One region of the Komagataeibacter medellinensis NBRC 3288 genome, then DNA from elsewhere that is predicted to be linked to it. Evidence: predicted binding sites of a transcription regulator. Region 1 holds the regulator's gene; the other holds the start of a gene.
What was found. Region 1 encodes HrcA, which represses chaperone genes, less so after heat shock. Its sites were predicted from a motif close to GTTNGCACTCNCNNNNNGNGAGTGCNAAC; they were not measured.
Positions count from the first base shown of each region.

Region 1 (7,524 bases):
CGGCCAGTATGTACTGAACCCGACCATTTCCCAGCTCAAGGAAAGCGAACTGGACCTGGTGGTGGCCGGCACGTCCGAAGGCGTACTGATGGTCGAGTCCGAGGCGGTCGAACTGTCCGAAGACGTGATGCTGGGTGCCGTGACATTCGGTCACGAGGCTTTCCAGCCGGTGATCGACCTGATCATCGACCTGGCGGAAAGTGCCGCCAAGGCACCGTGGGATCTGGCCGAGCCGACGGCTGAGGAAATCAAGCTGCGCAAGAAGGTGGACAAGGCCGGTCGCGCCCTGATCGCCGAAGCCTACAAGGAACGCGCCAAGCAGGTGCGTTACAAGAAGGTTGCCGCAGCGCGTGAAGCCATCCTTGCCAAGATTGGTGAGGCCGATGCCGACGCCGCCAAGCCCATGATCAAGGACCTGGAAGCCGACGTGGTCCGCACTGAGGTGCTGGATACCGGTTTCCGTATTGATGGCCGTGACCTTGAAACGATCCGTCCGATCGTGTCTGAAGTCGGCATTCTGCCGCGCGCGCATGGCTCTGCCCTGTTCACCCGTGGCGAGACGCAGGCCCTTGTGGTCGCGACCCTTGGCACCGGTCAGGACGAGCAGATCGTGGATGCGCTGGAAGGCGAATACCGCAACAACTTCATGCTGCACTATAACTTCCCCCCCTTCTCGGTGGGTGAGTGCGGGCGCATGGGCTCCCCCGGTCGCCGTGAAATTGGTCATGGCAAGCTGGCATGGCGTGCGATCCATCCGCTGCTGCCGGGCAAGGATACCTTCCCGTACACCATGCGTGTCGTGTCCGAGATCACGGAAAGCAACGGCTCCTCCTCCATGGCGACCGTATGCGGCACCTCGCTTGCGCTGATGGATGCCGGCGTGCCGCTCAAGCGCCCGGTGGCTGGTATCGCCATGGGCCTGATCAAGGAAGAGGACGACTTCGCGGTCCTGTCCGACATCCTTGGTGATGAAGATCACCTTGGCGATATGGACTTCAAGGTAGCTGGCACCGAGCAGGGTGTTACCGCTCTGCAGATGGACATCAAGATTACGTCCATCACGCCGGAAATCATGAAGATCGCGCTGGGTCAGGCCCGTCAGGGTCGTTTGCACATCCTGGGTGAAATGGCCAAGGCGTTGACCGAAGGCCGTACGGATGTCTCATCCTCTGCGCCGAAGATCACCACGATCTCGGTTCCGAAGGAAAAGATCCGCGATGTGATCGGTCAGGGCGGTAAAGTTATCCGTGAGATCGTTGAATATTCGGGTGCGAAGATCGACATCAACGATGATGGCACGATCATGATCGCCGCGTCATCTGACGAGCAGGCTGAAAAGGCCATTGAGCGAATCCGTGGCATCGTGGCCGAACCCGAAGTGGGCCACATCTATAACGGCAAGGTCGTCAAGACCGCCGATTTCGGTGCGTTCGTCAACTTCCTTGGTCCGCGTGACGGGCTGGTTCACATCTCTGAACTGGCGGATGGACGCGTTTCCAAGACGACCGATGTCGTCAAGCAGGGAGACGAGGTGAAGGTGAAGGTGCTGGGCTTTGATGATCGTGGCAAGGTCAAGCTGTCCATGCGCGTGGTTGACCAGAAGACTGGTGCCGACATTACCGAGACAGTGGGCGCCAAGCCCGGCCGTGCCCCTGGCGCGCGATAACACGCGGGCCCCGGCCTATTGATAACCCGAACGCGGGGGGCGCCACACAGCGTGCCCCCGTGTCCGGGCAGATACATGACGATGGAATGGTGATGAAGCCGATCAATGCGATCCGTATGGGCGGGACGGATATTCTGCCCCTGGTAGAAGGGGGGAAGGGCGTCTCGATCTCGACTGGCGTTTCCGCCGGGCACTGGGCGGCGGCAGGTGGCGCTGGCACGATCTCGATCGTGAATGCCGATTCCTATGATGAAGAAGGCAACATCGTCCCCCAACTCTATCATGGCAGGACACGGCGTGAACGGCATGAAGAACTGGTGGATTATGCCATTCGTGGCGGTATCGACCAGGCCCGCATCGCGCATGACCTTGCTGGTGGCAAGGGGCGGGTCCACGCTAACATTCTGTGGGAAATGGGTGGGGCCGAGCGGGTCATCACCGGTGTACTGGAAGGCGCGCCGGGCCTGATCCAGGGGCTGACCTGTGGCGCGGGCATGCCGTACCGCCTGTCAGAAATCGCAGCGCGTTTCGGTATTCATTACTATCCCATCGTGTCTTCCGCCCGCGCGTTCAACGCCCTGTGGCGGCGTGCATACAACAAGACGGCGGAATTGCTGGGTGGCGTGGTGTATGAGGACCCGTGGCGTGCGGGTGGCCATAATGGCCTGTCCAACACCGAAAATCCGCTGGTGCCGGAAGACCCGTTCCCCCGTGTGCTGGCGCTGCGTCAGCAGATGCGCGCCTTTGGGCTGGACCAGACTCCCATCATCATGGCCGGTGGCGTGTGGTGGCTGGAGGAATGGCAGGACTGGATCGACAATCCCGAACTGGGGCCGATCGTATTTCAGTTCGGCACCCGCCCGCTGCTGACGCGCGAAAGCCCGATTCCCGATGCATGGAAGCGCCGCCTGTTGACGCTGAAGAAGGGGGATGTGTTCCTCAACCGCTTCTCGCCGACCGGTTTTTACTCTTCCGCTGTGAACAACACATTCCTGCATGAACTGCGTGGGCGTTCGGAGCGGCAGGTACCGTTTTCATCCGAGGCAGTGGGCGAACATACCGCAGCCCTTGCCATTGGTGCCCGTGGGCGGCAGGTCTTTGTCACCCCCGCCGACCGACAGCGTGCGCAGCTGTGGATGGGAGAAGGCCATACCGAGGCCATGCGTACACCGGACAATACGCTGGTGTTCGTAAGCCCGGAAAAGGCACGTGAGATTCTGGCCGATCAGGGGGCCTGCATGGGCTGCCTGTCGGAATGCCGCTTTTCCAACTGGTCGCAGCGCCCGCCTGCCTATTCCAACGGGCACAAGGCTGACCCGCGTTCCTACTGCATTCAGAAAACCCTGCAGGCGGCAGCGCATGCTCATGGTCCCGACCAGGATACGGTGATTGACAATAACCTCATGTTTGGCGGCACCAATGCGTGGCGGTTCGCGACTGACCCGTTCTATGCCAATGGCTTCGTGCCCACCGTGGCGCAGTTGCTTGAACGGATCATGAGTGGGCGCTAAGTGCCATTATTGACTAAAAAGAATAGAAGTTTTTGGCGAAGCTTTTTTCCAGAAAAGCTTCAAGACAACGCCGCCTTTTGAAAAAGGCGGCACCCCAAATTTCTATCTGTTTTAAAGGCTGGCCCTATGGGGCCGGCCTTTTTTATGCCGCGTCCTTCGGCAGGCAGGTATCGCGGAACAGGGCGAAGGCCAGGCCACGATGGCTGATGGCGTTCTTTTCCACGTCCGTCATGTCCGCAAAGGTACGGTTGCCCGAACCGGGTGCGAAAAGCGGGTCATAGCCATGGCCGTGCGTGCCATGAGGCGGCCAGATGACATGGCCATCAATCCGGCCCTCGAATGTTTCGGTATGCCCGTCGGGCCATGCCAGGCACAGGACGGAAATGAACCATGCTCCCCGGTCGGGGTTGTCCCCAATCTGGTCATGGATGCGGCGCATGGCGTCGGGATAGTTTTTGTCCGGCCCGGCCCAGCGGGCGGAGAAAATGCCCGGTGCCCCCCCAAGGGCAGAAACGCAGAAGCCGGAATCATCGGCCAGTGCGGGCAGGTTCGCAGCTTTTGCCGCGGCGACAGCCTTGATGGCGGCGTTGCCGGAAAAGCTGTCCGCCGTCTCTTCCGGTTCAGGCAGCGACAGTTCGCCCGCCGAGCGGACATGAATGCCATAGCCGCCCAGAAGGGTCGCGAATTCGGCGATCTTGCCCTTGTTATGTGTGGCCAGCACCAGCGTGTCGCCCCGGTTGAGGCGGGTGGGTCGGGTTGTCATGCCTTGAGGGCCTCTTCAATGATGGCAGTCTGGATGCGGAACAGTTCGGCCGTGCCGGTGCGGGCAAGCCGCATGAGGGTATTGAACTGGCTGTCGGTAAAGGGGGCCTGCTCGGCCGTGGCCTGTATTTCCACAATGCCACCATCGGGGGTCAGGACAAAATTGGAATCGGTGCAGGCCGTGCTGTCCTCGGCGTAATCAAGGTCGAGCACGGCACCGTCCTGCGTCAACCCGCATGATACGGCGGCAATCTGCCCCTTGAGTGGTACGACGGCCAGCGTGCCCGCGCGCACCAGTTTCTCCAGCGCCAGGCGCAGTGCAACCCACCCGCCGGTAATGGCCGCGCAGCGCGTGCCGCCATCAGCGTTGAGCACGTCGCAATCCACCGTGATCGAGATTTCTCCCAATGCGTTGAGGTCGGTCACGGCGCGCAGCGAGCGGGCGATCAGGCGCTGGATTTCCTGTGTGCGGCCCCCTTGCTTGCCCTTGGCGGCCTCACGCGCGCCACGGTTATGGGTGGCGCGGGGCAGCATGCCGTATTCTGCCGTAACCCAGCCCCGTCCCTTGCCACGCAGGAAGGAGGGTACACGCATTTCCACGCTGGCGGCGCACAGGACTTCGGTCCCACCCATGCGGATAAGGGCCGAGCCTTCCGCATGGCGGGCAAAGCCGGGCTGTATAAAGACGGGACGCAGGGCGTCGTGGGCACGGCCGGATGGGCGCATGGGGCTTAACTCCGCAAGGTAAGGGGGCGGCATAGCGCGCAATGACCGCCTGTTTCCAGTCTCGCGTGGGCAGGGGGGGCTATCATCTGTTATGATGATGGCCAAGGAATGGTCCATGGCGGATGAACAGACAAACAGGAGGCATGGCGATGGAAACCCGACCACCGGTATCGCAGCCCGGTCTGCTGTCCGGGCTTGAGCCGAGATCTGCCGCGATCCTGCGCGAGATCGTGGAGCAGTATGTCGAAACGGGCGAGCCGATGGGTTCGCGCACGCTCTCGCAGCGCCTGCCGCTTTCACTCTCGCCTGCCACGATTCGCAATGTCATGGCGGACCTGACCGATGCGGGACTGCTGTTTTCCCCCCATGCCTCGGCCGGGCGCCTGCCAACCGAGAAGGGCGTGCGGCTGTTTGTTGACGGTCTGCTGCAATTCGGCAACCTGAGTGAGGAAGAGCGCGAAAGCATCGCGGGCATGCTGGACATGAAAGGCCGCTCTTTGGAGGATACGCTGGCGCAGGCGTCTTCCATGCTGTCGGGCCTGTCATCGGCGGCGGGGCTGGTCATGGCGCCCAAGAGCGATGGCTCCACCATCAAGCATATCGAATTTGTGGCGCTGGGACCGGGCCGTGCGCTGGTCATTTTGGTCAGTGCCGACGGGCAGGTGGAAAACCGCGTGATCGAAACGCCGCCCGGCCTGCCGCCTTCGGCCCTGGTGGAGGCGGGAAATTACCTGAACGCCCACCTGTCGGGCCAGACGCTGGACCGCCTGCGCGAGACGGTCAGCACCGATATGACGGCCAATCGCAACGAACTCGATCATCTGACGGCAGAGGTCGTGGCCAGCGGCCTTGCCACATGGAGTGATGCCGATGAGCGCGGCGGTACCCTGTTCATACGCGGACAGGGCCGCCTGCTGGCGGACGTGACCGAGATCGAGCGCCTGACTACCATCCAGATGCTGTTCGAGCGGCTGGAAACGCAGGAAACCATGCTGCGCCTGCTGGACCTTGCACGCGAATCCGAAGGGGTACGGATCTTCATCGGGGCCGAGAGCGGCCTGTTCGGCATGGCCGGCATGTCGGTCGTGGTGGCGCCCGCGCGGACCGACAGCAATCGCATCGTGGGCGCGATCGGGGTGATCGGGCCCACGCGCATCAATTATGCCCGTATCATTCCCGTGGTGGACTATACCGCCCGCGTAATTGGCCGCATGCTGGGCTGAGGGTCGGCATTGCCCTGCAACCCGGCCCGCTGGCGGCCTTTATGTCTGCCACACGCAAACCGCGCGCCATGATGACCCGATACGGGATGTGGCGTGCCCGAACGCGCAAGGAGAATGGCATGTTCACGCCCGATGCAAGGCAGTCCGGCTCATTCATGATTGGGGGGGATCTTGAGGTCACGCGGCTTGGCTTTGGTGCCATGCGGATTACCGGTCCCGGCATATGGGGGGAACCGGTCGACCGCAAGGCGGCCCTGGCCACCCTGCGTCGCCTGTCCGAACTGGGTATCAACTTTGTCGATACGGCGGATGCCTACGGTCCGTTTGTCAGCGAGGACCTGATCCGCGAGGCGCTGCATCCCTACACGGACACCATCATTGCCACCAAGGGTGGCCATACCCGCCACGGTCCGAATATATGGAAGCCGGTGGGCAACCCCGATTACCTGCGCCAGTGCGTGCTGATGAGCATGCGCAGGCTGGGGGTGGAGCGCATCGACCTGTGGCAGTTGCACCGGGTGGGGGCGGACTGTACGCCCGAGCAGCAGTTCGAGGCCATTGCCGCCATGCGCGCGCAGGGGTTGATCCGCCATGTCGGGCTGTCTGAAGTAACGGTGGAGATGATCGAGCGCGCGCGGCTGTATTTTCCGGTTGCGACCGTCCAGAACCGCTTCAATCTGGTCAATCGGTATTCCGAAGACGTGCTGGACTACTGCACGAAGGAGAATATCGGCTTCATCCCCTGGGCGCCGCTGGCGGCAGGCGGCCTGACGAAGGGCGATACCCTGCTGGCCCGCCTTGCCAGCGAGAAGGGCGTACAACCCGGCCAGATCGCGCTGGCATGGCTGCTGCGCCGTGCACCGGTCATGCTGCCCATTCCGGGCACCAGCAGCCCCGACCATCTGGCCGATAACGCGGGCGCTGCCGCGATTGAACTGAGCGATGAGGAATTCCGTCAGCTTGATAATGAAGGCCGGGCCGAATGGGCCAACCGGAATGATGCCTGAGCGACAGGCCCGGAGCCTGTAAAACGCGAAGACGTTTTTGGTGAAGATTTTTTCAAAAAGCGTCGAAGAACGCTGTCTTTTTGAAAAAAGGCAGCATCCGAAAACTTTGATTCCTTTTGATTGACGGATCATTCTGACCACAATTTCCACGCGCACAGGCTGGCATGAGCCGCTGGATCAGGGGCGACGGCGGCGGCGGACAATGCTAGACAGAGGCCACCAACACATAACGGCCCTTTTCTTTGCCTACTGGATACCGGATGACGCTTGCTGACGGATCAGGCCGCGATGGCCGGACTGATGGACCCTCCCGCCCAGGTACGGGTGGCCCACGTCGGCCCCGCTACCGGATGGTGCGCTGGCTTGCCGGCACAACACTGGCCGTGGTGCTGCTGGGGGGCAGCACGGCGGGACTGGTGGCGTGGTGGGAATATGAGCGCCTGAGCGAGGGCCTGCCTACTGTGGATGGCTTGCGCACCTACCAGCCCCCGGTCATGAGCCGCCTGTATTCCGGTGATGACCAGGTCATGGCGGAACTGGCGGCAGAGCGGCGCATATTCGTGCCCTACAGCGCCATACCCGAGCGCGTGCGCAGCGCCTTTCTAGCCGCCGAGGACCAGAAGTTCTTC
Region 1 covers NC_016027.1:2,169,070-2,176,593, forward strand. The annotation lists gene pnp (polyribonucleotide nucleotidyltransferase) at 1-1,666, shown strand, start outside; gene GLX_RS10150 (NAD(P)H-dependent flavin oxidoreductase) at 1,759-3,177, shown strand; gene rdgB (RdgB/HAM1 family non-canonical purine NTP pyrophosphatase) at 3,320-3,940, opposite strand; gene rph (ribonuclease PH) at 3,937-4,665, opposite strand; gene hrcA (heat-inducible transcriptional repressor HrcA) at 4,809-5,888, shown strand; gene GLX_RS10170 (aldo/keto reductase) at 6,008-6,895, shown strand; gene GLX_RS10175 (penicillin-binding protein 1A) at 7,156-7,524, shown strand, end outside.

Region 2 (7,524 bases), 760 kb from region 1:
GGGGACTTCCTTGCCCGGCAGGGTAGGGCTGCCCGCCGTGGCAGCTTCGTCCTCTATCTGTTCAAAGGCGCTGCAGATCCGGTCGCGCAGGCTTTCAAACCAGGCGCGGGCCGTCTCCTTGAGTGCATCGTGGGCGACAGGAGTGCGGGATGTTGTCATGGCTGTATCATTCTGCCCGTTCTGGTCGTTCGCAATGGCTATTACGGGTGCCCGTTTGCTTCGCCCATTGCAAGACGGACGATTGCAAGAGCACGCTTCCAGCCGCTAGGAAGGAGCCTGCCTTTGGCGGCTGGCGCAAAAGGCAGGAACGGACAACCGGGGTAGAACGGAGCGGACATGCGTGAACAGGGTCATCGGCACGGCCATGCCGCGCGTGCATGGAGCAGGCTGAGCCGCAGCCTGATGCTGGCTGCCCTTGGCATGCCGCTTGCGGCGGCAGCGGCATCGCCGTCTTATCGCACGCCCCCGCCGCAGACATGGAGCTTCAAAGGCCCGCTGGGGCATTTCGACATGGCTGCCGTCCAGCGTGGCTATGCGGTGTACGCACAGGTCTGTTCCGCCTGCCATGGCATGAAATCCGTGACCTATGGCGACCTGGCCGGGATGGGGCTGAAGGCGGCGGATGTCCAGGCCCTCGCCGCAGCCCACCATGTGCCTGCCGGGGTGGATGGTGGCGGGCACCCGGTCATGCGCCCGGCCAACATGGATGACCATCTGCTCTCCCCTTATCCCGATGCGCGCGCGGCGGCGGCGGCCAACCATGGTGTGATGCCGCCCGACCAGTCGCGGCTGGCGGTGGTCCATCCCGGCGGGGTGGACCGTATCTATGCCTATCTTGCAGGCTATGGCGAAACACCGCCACCGGGTACCACCGTGCCACCCGGCCTGTTCTACAACCCCTATGCGGCTGATCGGCAGACCGCCATGCCGCCGCCGCTGCATGATGGCGGTGTCACCTATCCCGATGGCACACCTGCAACCGTTGCGCAGCAGGCGCGCGATGTCACGACTTTCCTGGCGTGGGTGGCCAGTCCCCACCTGACCGCGCGGCACCGCGCGGGGGTGGGGGCGGTCGTGTTCCTGCTGGTCCTGCTTATTCTTTCCATCTGTCTGAAACGGAGAACGTGGTCCAATGTCCCCTAACCCTGCCAGCAACGGGCAGATCGAGCCGGTTATCGGCCTGATCGGTGGTTCCGGCCTGTATGATATCGAAGGCCTTGAAGACAAGGAGTGGCGCACGGTTGAGACCCCTTGGGGCAAGCCGTCCGATCAACTCCTGTTCGGCAGGCTTGATGGCGTGCGCTGCGTGTTCCTGCCGCGTCATGGTCGTGGCCATCCGCTGCCGCCTTCGCGCCTGAACTACCGCGCTAATATCGACGCGCTGAAGCGTTCGGGTGTGACCGATATCGTGTCGCTCTCGGCTGTCGGTTCGCTGAAGGAAGAACTGCCGCCGGGCCATTTCGTTGTGATCGACCAGTTCATTGATCGTTCGTTTGCGCGCGAGAAGAGCTTTTTCGATACCGGCTGCGTGGCCCATGTTGGCATGGCCGACCCGCTCTGCCCGCGCATTGGCGACGTGCTGGAAGGCCAGTGCCGCGAACTGGGGCTGGATGTGACCCGTGGCGGCACGTATCTGGTTATGGAAGGCCCGCAGTTTTCAACCCGTGCCGAAAGCAATCTCTATCGTTCGTGGGGCTGCTCCGTGGTGGGCATGACCAACATGCCCGAGGCCAAGCTCGCCCGCGAAGCCGAGATCTGCTACGCCACCGTCGCCATGGTGACCGATTACGACTGCTGGCACGACGATCATGACAGCGTGACGGTGGAGGCCGTGGTCAAGGTGATGCAGGAAAACGCCAGTCGTGCGCGCGCCCTTGTCCGTGCGGTCATTCCCAAACTTGGTGTCAGGCGTGGTCCCTGTTACGCAGGTTGTGACCGGGCACTGGAACACGCCATCATCACGGCACCCGACAGCCGTGACCCGGCCCTGCTGGCAAAGCTGGATGCGGTCGCTGGCCGTGTGCTGAACCGGGGCTGAAACAATCAAGGTTTCTGGGTGCCGTCTTTATTTCAAAAGGCGGCATTCCCTGAAGCTGTCTGGAAAAAGCTTCACCAAAACTCTTGTTCGTTTCAGGGAGGGCATGCCGCAAGGGCACGGGGGTTTTTTATGCGGTCCGCGATTACAGCCAGTGCTCGAAAAAGCTCAGCGTACGCTGCATGGCCAGAGTTGCGGCAGCTTCGTTGTAGCACTACAGTTGCATTTTGTGTCGTGAGTGAGCGCGGATAGCACTGGCCTGATGCGTTCGTCGAAAGACGGACCATCTGAGGATGTGAGAGACGGGTAGTCTGCGTTGTGCAAGTTTTACGACGAGGCGCCTGATCTCCTGAATGGACCAGCGGACAAGGACTGTCGTGTTCTGAGTTGTGTTTTTTTCGGTTTCAGTGAGTTTGCCTGGTAACGGACACTGGCCATGACGGCATAGGCCAGCATGACCAGAGAGACGTGCCGATGCCAACCATGCCAGGAGCGGGTCTCGTTATGATCAAGACCAAATTCGTTTTTGGCCGTCTCGAACCCTTCTTCGATCCTCCAGCGCGTCCCTTCAACGTTCACCAGTTCCTGCGTGGTTGTCCCTTTCGGGCTCCAGGTCGTAAAATAGGCAAGGTCCCCGTCAGCGATGTTTCGGCGGATCAACAGGCCACGTGTCCATGGTCCGGCTATAGGGCAGTCAAATTCTTCAGCATCCAGATCAGCAAGCGGAAGATACGCCCAGTCATAAAGTCGCTCACCTTTTGTGCCGTGCCCCGCTGACAGACGACGCCAGGCCTGGTCTGGCAGTCCTGCTGCAATATCTTTCGCCTCTCCGGCAATCAGCGGTTCCGTTGCCCATGATCCGAACCAGTGATTGCCCTTGACCCCAAGCACATATCCAATTCCTGCCCGGCGAAGCGTGCGTTCTACGTCGCCCACGCCATACACGCTGTCTGCTGCAACCCAGCGGAACGGCACACCGGCCTCAATACTTCGCTCAATCATCATCGAGGCTAACGCCGGTTTGGTTGCAAACACCACGTCATCGGGAACGTGGGCCCGCTTCAGACGCTCAGGCTTTGATGTCCAGTCTTTCGGGAGATACAGGGCGCGGTCAATAAAGGCATGCCCCCGTTCCGAAACATAAGCGCCAAACACACCAATCTGGCAGTTCGTGATCTTGCCGGCAGATCCCGTATACTGCCGCCCCACACCGCAGGACGCCTGACCCTTCTTCAGAAAACCGGTCTCATCAATGACCAGCACGCCCTCTTCAGTGCCCAGATGCTCAATCACATAATCCCTGACGACGTCACGAAGGGCATCGGCATCCCAGTGCCCGCGTCCCAGAAGCGCCTGCTGCCGCCATGGACCAGGATCTCCTGCGGCTTCCGCTCGCATCCATCCCGTCTTGCGTGGTTCATTGCCAATCAAAACATCAAGAAAAGCACAGGCCGAATCTACGACACGTTTTTGCGTGAACAGCGGCGCCATCCGATCCTTGGCGGACCGAAGCGAGCGCGCCCATAATTCCAGCGTCTCTTCAACAGACGTACCGCCACTCATCATATCCTGAATCATGGTTACCCATAGATTCAGAACTCAACACAAAATGCAACTGTAGTGGTAGGAAGGGCGGTCGGTGCAGCCAAAGCCATGATCCGCATCTTCATACGTGAAGATCTCGATATCCTCATGCGCGGCACGGATGGCGTCCACCTCATCGGCGGGGATATGCGCGTCTTCCGCGCCAAAATGCAGTTGCACGGGGCAGTTGGGTAACTGGTTGCGGGTCTGGGCAATGCCCCCCCCATACCAGGCCACCGCTGCCGCGAACGCCTTGGTGTGGCAGGCAGTCTCCCATGCCAGTTTGCCGCCCCAGCAGAAGCCGACAATGCCCTTCTTTTCCCCCGATAGGGTCCCTGCCGCAGCTACCAGGTCCTTCAGTGTGTCGGCCTGGGCAATCTGGCTGCGCAGTTTCAGCCCTTCGTTTATGCCGGTGCTGTCATAGGGCAGGATGGCGTCGCGTTGCGCGCGGTCGAACAGGGCGGGGGCGATTGCCTGATAACCCTGTGCTGCGAAGGAATCGCACACCGCGCGGATATAGGGCGTGACGCCAAAGATTTCCTGCACCACCACAACGCAGCGCGCGGCGTCCGGCCGCCCGGCCCGATAGGCGGAAAACGTATGCCCGTCCGCTGCGGTTACGGTCATGATTGCGCCCATGGCTTTCGCTCCATTCTTTCCTTCGTAATCAGGCACACAATGATGCCGGGCACGCCTGCGTCAATATGAAACCCGCGTGATCGTGGATTTCAGCATTTTCCGCCCATGCCGGGTGAGCAGCGCGGAATCGGCGGCCACGGCGTGCCATGCGCTGGGGCCAGCGCTGTCCCGCCCTTTTGGAGTGGAAGAAGGTTTTTGTTTAATTCATTGATTTTAATATAAAAAATAATGAATGGACAGGTTTTAACCAAGACATCACGAATTATACGTCCCTGACCCGGCTAGTATTCTTGACACCCGTGGGGGGGCTACCTATCTGGGTATTAGCACTCTCACGAGGGGAGTGCTAACGCGATGCGGCCTGGCGCGCGCGCCAACCGGTGGCGTTGCTTGATTCAAGGGCGTTACCTTTAGACATTATGGAGCGATCCATCTCATGACGAAATTTCGTCCCCTGCATGACCGTGTGGTCGTCCGTCGCCTCAAGAGCGAGGAAAAAACCGCAGGTGGTATCATCATTCCTGAGACCGCCAAGGAAAAGCCGATGGAAGGCGAGGTAATCTCGGTGGGTGCCGGTGCCCGTAACGAGCAGGGCCAGCTTGTTGCCCTGGACGTGAAGGCGGGTGACCGCGTCCTGTTCGGCAAGTGGTCGGGCACGGAAGTGACGATCAACGGTGAAGAACTGCTGATCATGAAGGAAAGCGACATCATGGGCGTGGTCGGCTGACCCACCCGCGCTTTCCGCACCGAGTAACCTTTTAAAAACTTTCCATACCGGAGAATAAGAAAATGGCAGCCAAGGACGTAAAGTTCGGCGGTGAAGCCCGCCAGCGCATGCTGCGTGGCGTGGATATTCTTGCAGACGCAGTAAAGGTGACGCTGGGCCCGAAGGGTCGCAATGTTGTCCTGGACAAGAGCTTCGGCGCGCCGCGCATCACGAAGGACGGTGTTTCCGTCGCCAAGGAAATCGAACTGGCTGACAAGTTCGAGAACATGGGCGCACAGATGGTCCGTGAGGTCGCATCCAAGACCAACGACATCGCGGGTGACGGCACCACCACCGCAACCGTGCTGGCGCAGGCCATCGTGCGTGAAGGTGCCAAGGCCGTTGCCGCTGGCATGAACCCGATGGACCTCAAGCGCGGCATCGACAAGGCGGTTGGCGTTGTTGTTGAAGAGCTGAAGAAGAACGCCAAGAAGATCACGACCCCGGCCGAAACGGCGCAGGTTGGCACGATTTCCGCCAATGGCGAGGCCGAGATCGGTGAAATGATCTCCAAGGCCATGCAGAAGGTTGGCTCCGAGGGCGTCATCACGGTGGAAGAGGCCAAGGGCCTGCATACCGAGTTGGACGTGGTCGAGGGCATGCAGTTCGACCGTGGCTACATCTCCCCGTATTTCGTGACGAATGCGGAAAAGATGACCGTTGATCTGGATAGCCCGTACATCCTGATCCACGAAAAGAAGCTGTCCTCGCTGCAGCCGATCCTGCCGCTGCTTGAAGCCGTCGTGCAGTCCGGCCGCCCGCTGCTGATCATTGCGGAAGACGTTGATGGTGAAGCGCTGGCGACCCTGGTTGTCAACAAGCTGCGTGGTGGCCTGAAGATCGCTGCCGTCAAGGCGCCGGGCTTCGGTGACCGTCGCAAGGCCATGCTGGAAGATATCGCGATCCTGACCGGTGGTCAGGTCATCAGCGAAGACCTCGGCATCAAGCTTGAAAGCGTGACGCTGGATATGCTGGGCACCGCGAAGAAGGTGCACATCGACAAGGAAAACACCACCATTGTCGAAGGCGCTGGCAACAGCGAAGGCATCAAGGGCCGTTGCAGCCAGATCCGTGCGCAGATCGAGGAAACCACCTCTGACTACGACCGCGAGAAGCTGCAGGAACGCCTGGCGAAGCTGGCTGGCGGCGTTGCCGTGATCCGCGTCGGTGGTTCCACCGAGATCGAGGTGAAAGAGCGCAAGGACCGCGTTGATGACGCCCTGCACGCGACCCGTGCGGCGGTTGAGGAAGGCATTGTCCCCGGTGGCGGCACGGCGCTTGCCCGTGCATCGACCAAGCTGGGTGGCCTGCACTTCCATAACGACGACCAGCGCGTCGGTGCGGACATCATCCGCAAGGCCCTGCAGGCTCCGCTGCGCCAGATTGCCCACAACGCGGGTGAAGACGGTGCGGTCATCGCCGGCAAGGTTCTGGAAAACGACACCTACACCTTCGGTTTTGATGCCCAGATCGGCGATTACAAGGATCTGGTGGCTGCCGGCATCATCGACCCGATGAAGGTCGTGCGCACGGCGCTGCAGGATGCTGCATCGGTCGCGGGCCTGCTGATCACTACCGAAGCGATGGTGGCCGAGCGTCCCGAGAAGAAGGCCCCTGCTATGCCGGAAGGTGGCATGGGCGGAATGGGCGGCATGGGTGGCATGGACTTCTGAGCATAGCCTCAGGCCATGCCGGGTGTCCGGGGATGGCGGGTTCGCCCGCTTTCTCCACCCCTTGCAGACTTTTCGGAAAAACGGGTGTGACTTTGGTCACACCCGTTTTTTTATGGGGCGGGCATAGCCTGCCTGCGGGCAGCGCCCAGTCAGGATGGGCTGCAAGGCCCTGGTCGCGCGGACTCCATTCCGCTACATGCGTGATGGCAAAGCCCGTGCCGATCAGCAGGTTTGGCAGGTTGCCTAGCGTGCGGTGCTGCTTGATTACGCCGAACGCCGGCCAGTCTGTGGTGCGGGGGTCTTCCAGCTGGTAGTCATTGAGTGGCCAGACACGGGTGCCTTTCCTGCCCTGTATCCAGTCGGGGTGCGAAGGGGCGGTGTAGATTGGGTGTCCGGTGGAGAATACGAAATAACCTCCCGGCACCAGACTGGCATGAAGGATTGCGAGCCGCGTGCCAAGATCGCGGGTATAGTGCAACACCAGCGAACTGTAGGTCAGGTCGAACGCACCTGCGGGCAGGTCCAGTGTTTCCATATCCTGCCGGGCATAGGTGATGATGGGGTCGTGACCGAGTTCGCATGCACGGGCCAGCACGTTTTCCGACAGGTCTAAGCCCGGAACGGAAAGGGCATGATGTGTGGTGGTCCAGTGGCAGAACCAGCCAAACCCGCAGTCAAGGCCCACGATGCACGTACTGGCCAATAATGGCGGTAGCCGGGCCTGCATGGCGGGGCGAACCATTCCGCGGCGGTATCCAGCCCTTCGCGTGAGCGGGGGAGATGGCAGTAGCCATGGAAGAAGTCCTGCAGGTCATAAATGGGGCGGG
Region 2 covers NC_016027.1:2,933,554-2,941,077, forward strand. The annotation lists gene hemF (oxygen-dependent coproporphyrinogen oxidase) at 1-159, opposite strand, end outside; gene GLX_RS13665 (cytochrome c1) at 337-1,143, shown strand; gene GLX_RS13670 (S-methyl-5'-thioadenosine phosphorylase) at 1,133-2,038, shown strand; gene GLX_RS13675 (IS701-like element IS1452 family transposase) at 2,363-3,613, opposite strand; gene GLX_RS13680 (dienelactone hydrolase family protein) at 3,635-4,258, opposite strand; gene groES (co-chaperone GroES) at 4,695-4,985, shown strand; gene groL (chaperonin GroEL) at 5,048-6,697, shown strand; gene GLX_RS13695 (class I SAM-dependent methyltransferase) at 6,642-7,439, opposite strand.
Region 2: a site for HrcA is predicted at 4,581-4,609, ahead of groES (co-chaperone GroES). Genes of this name have one in related genera too.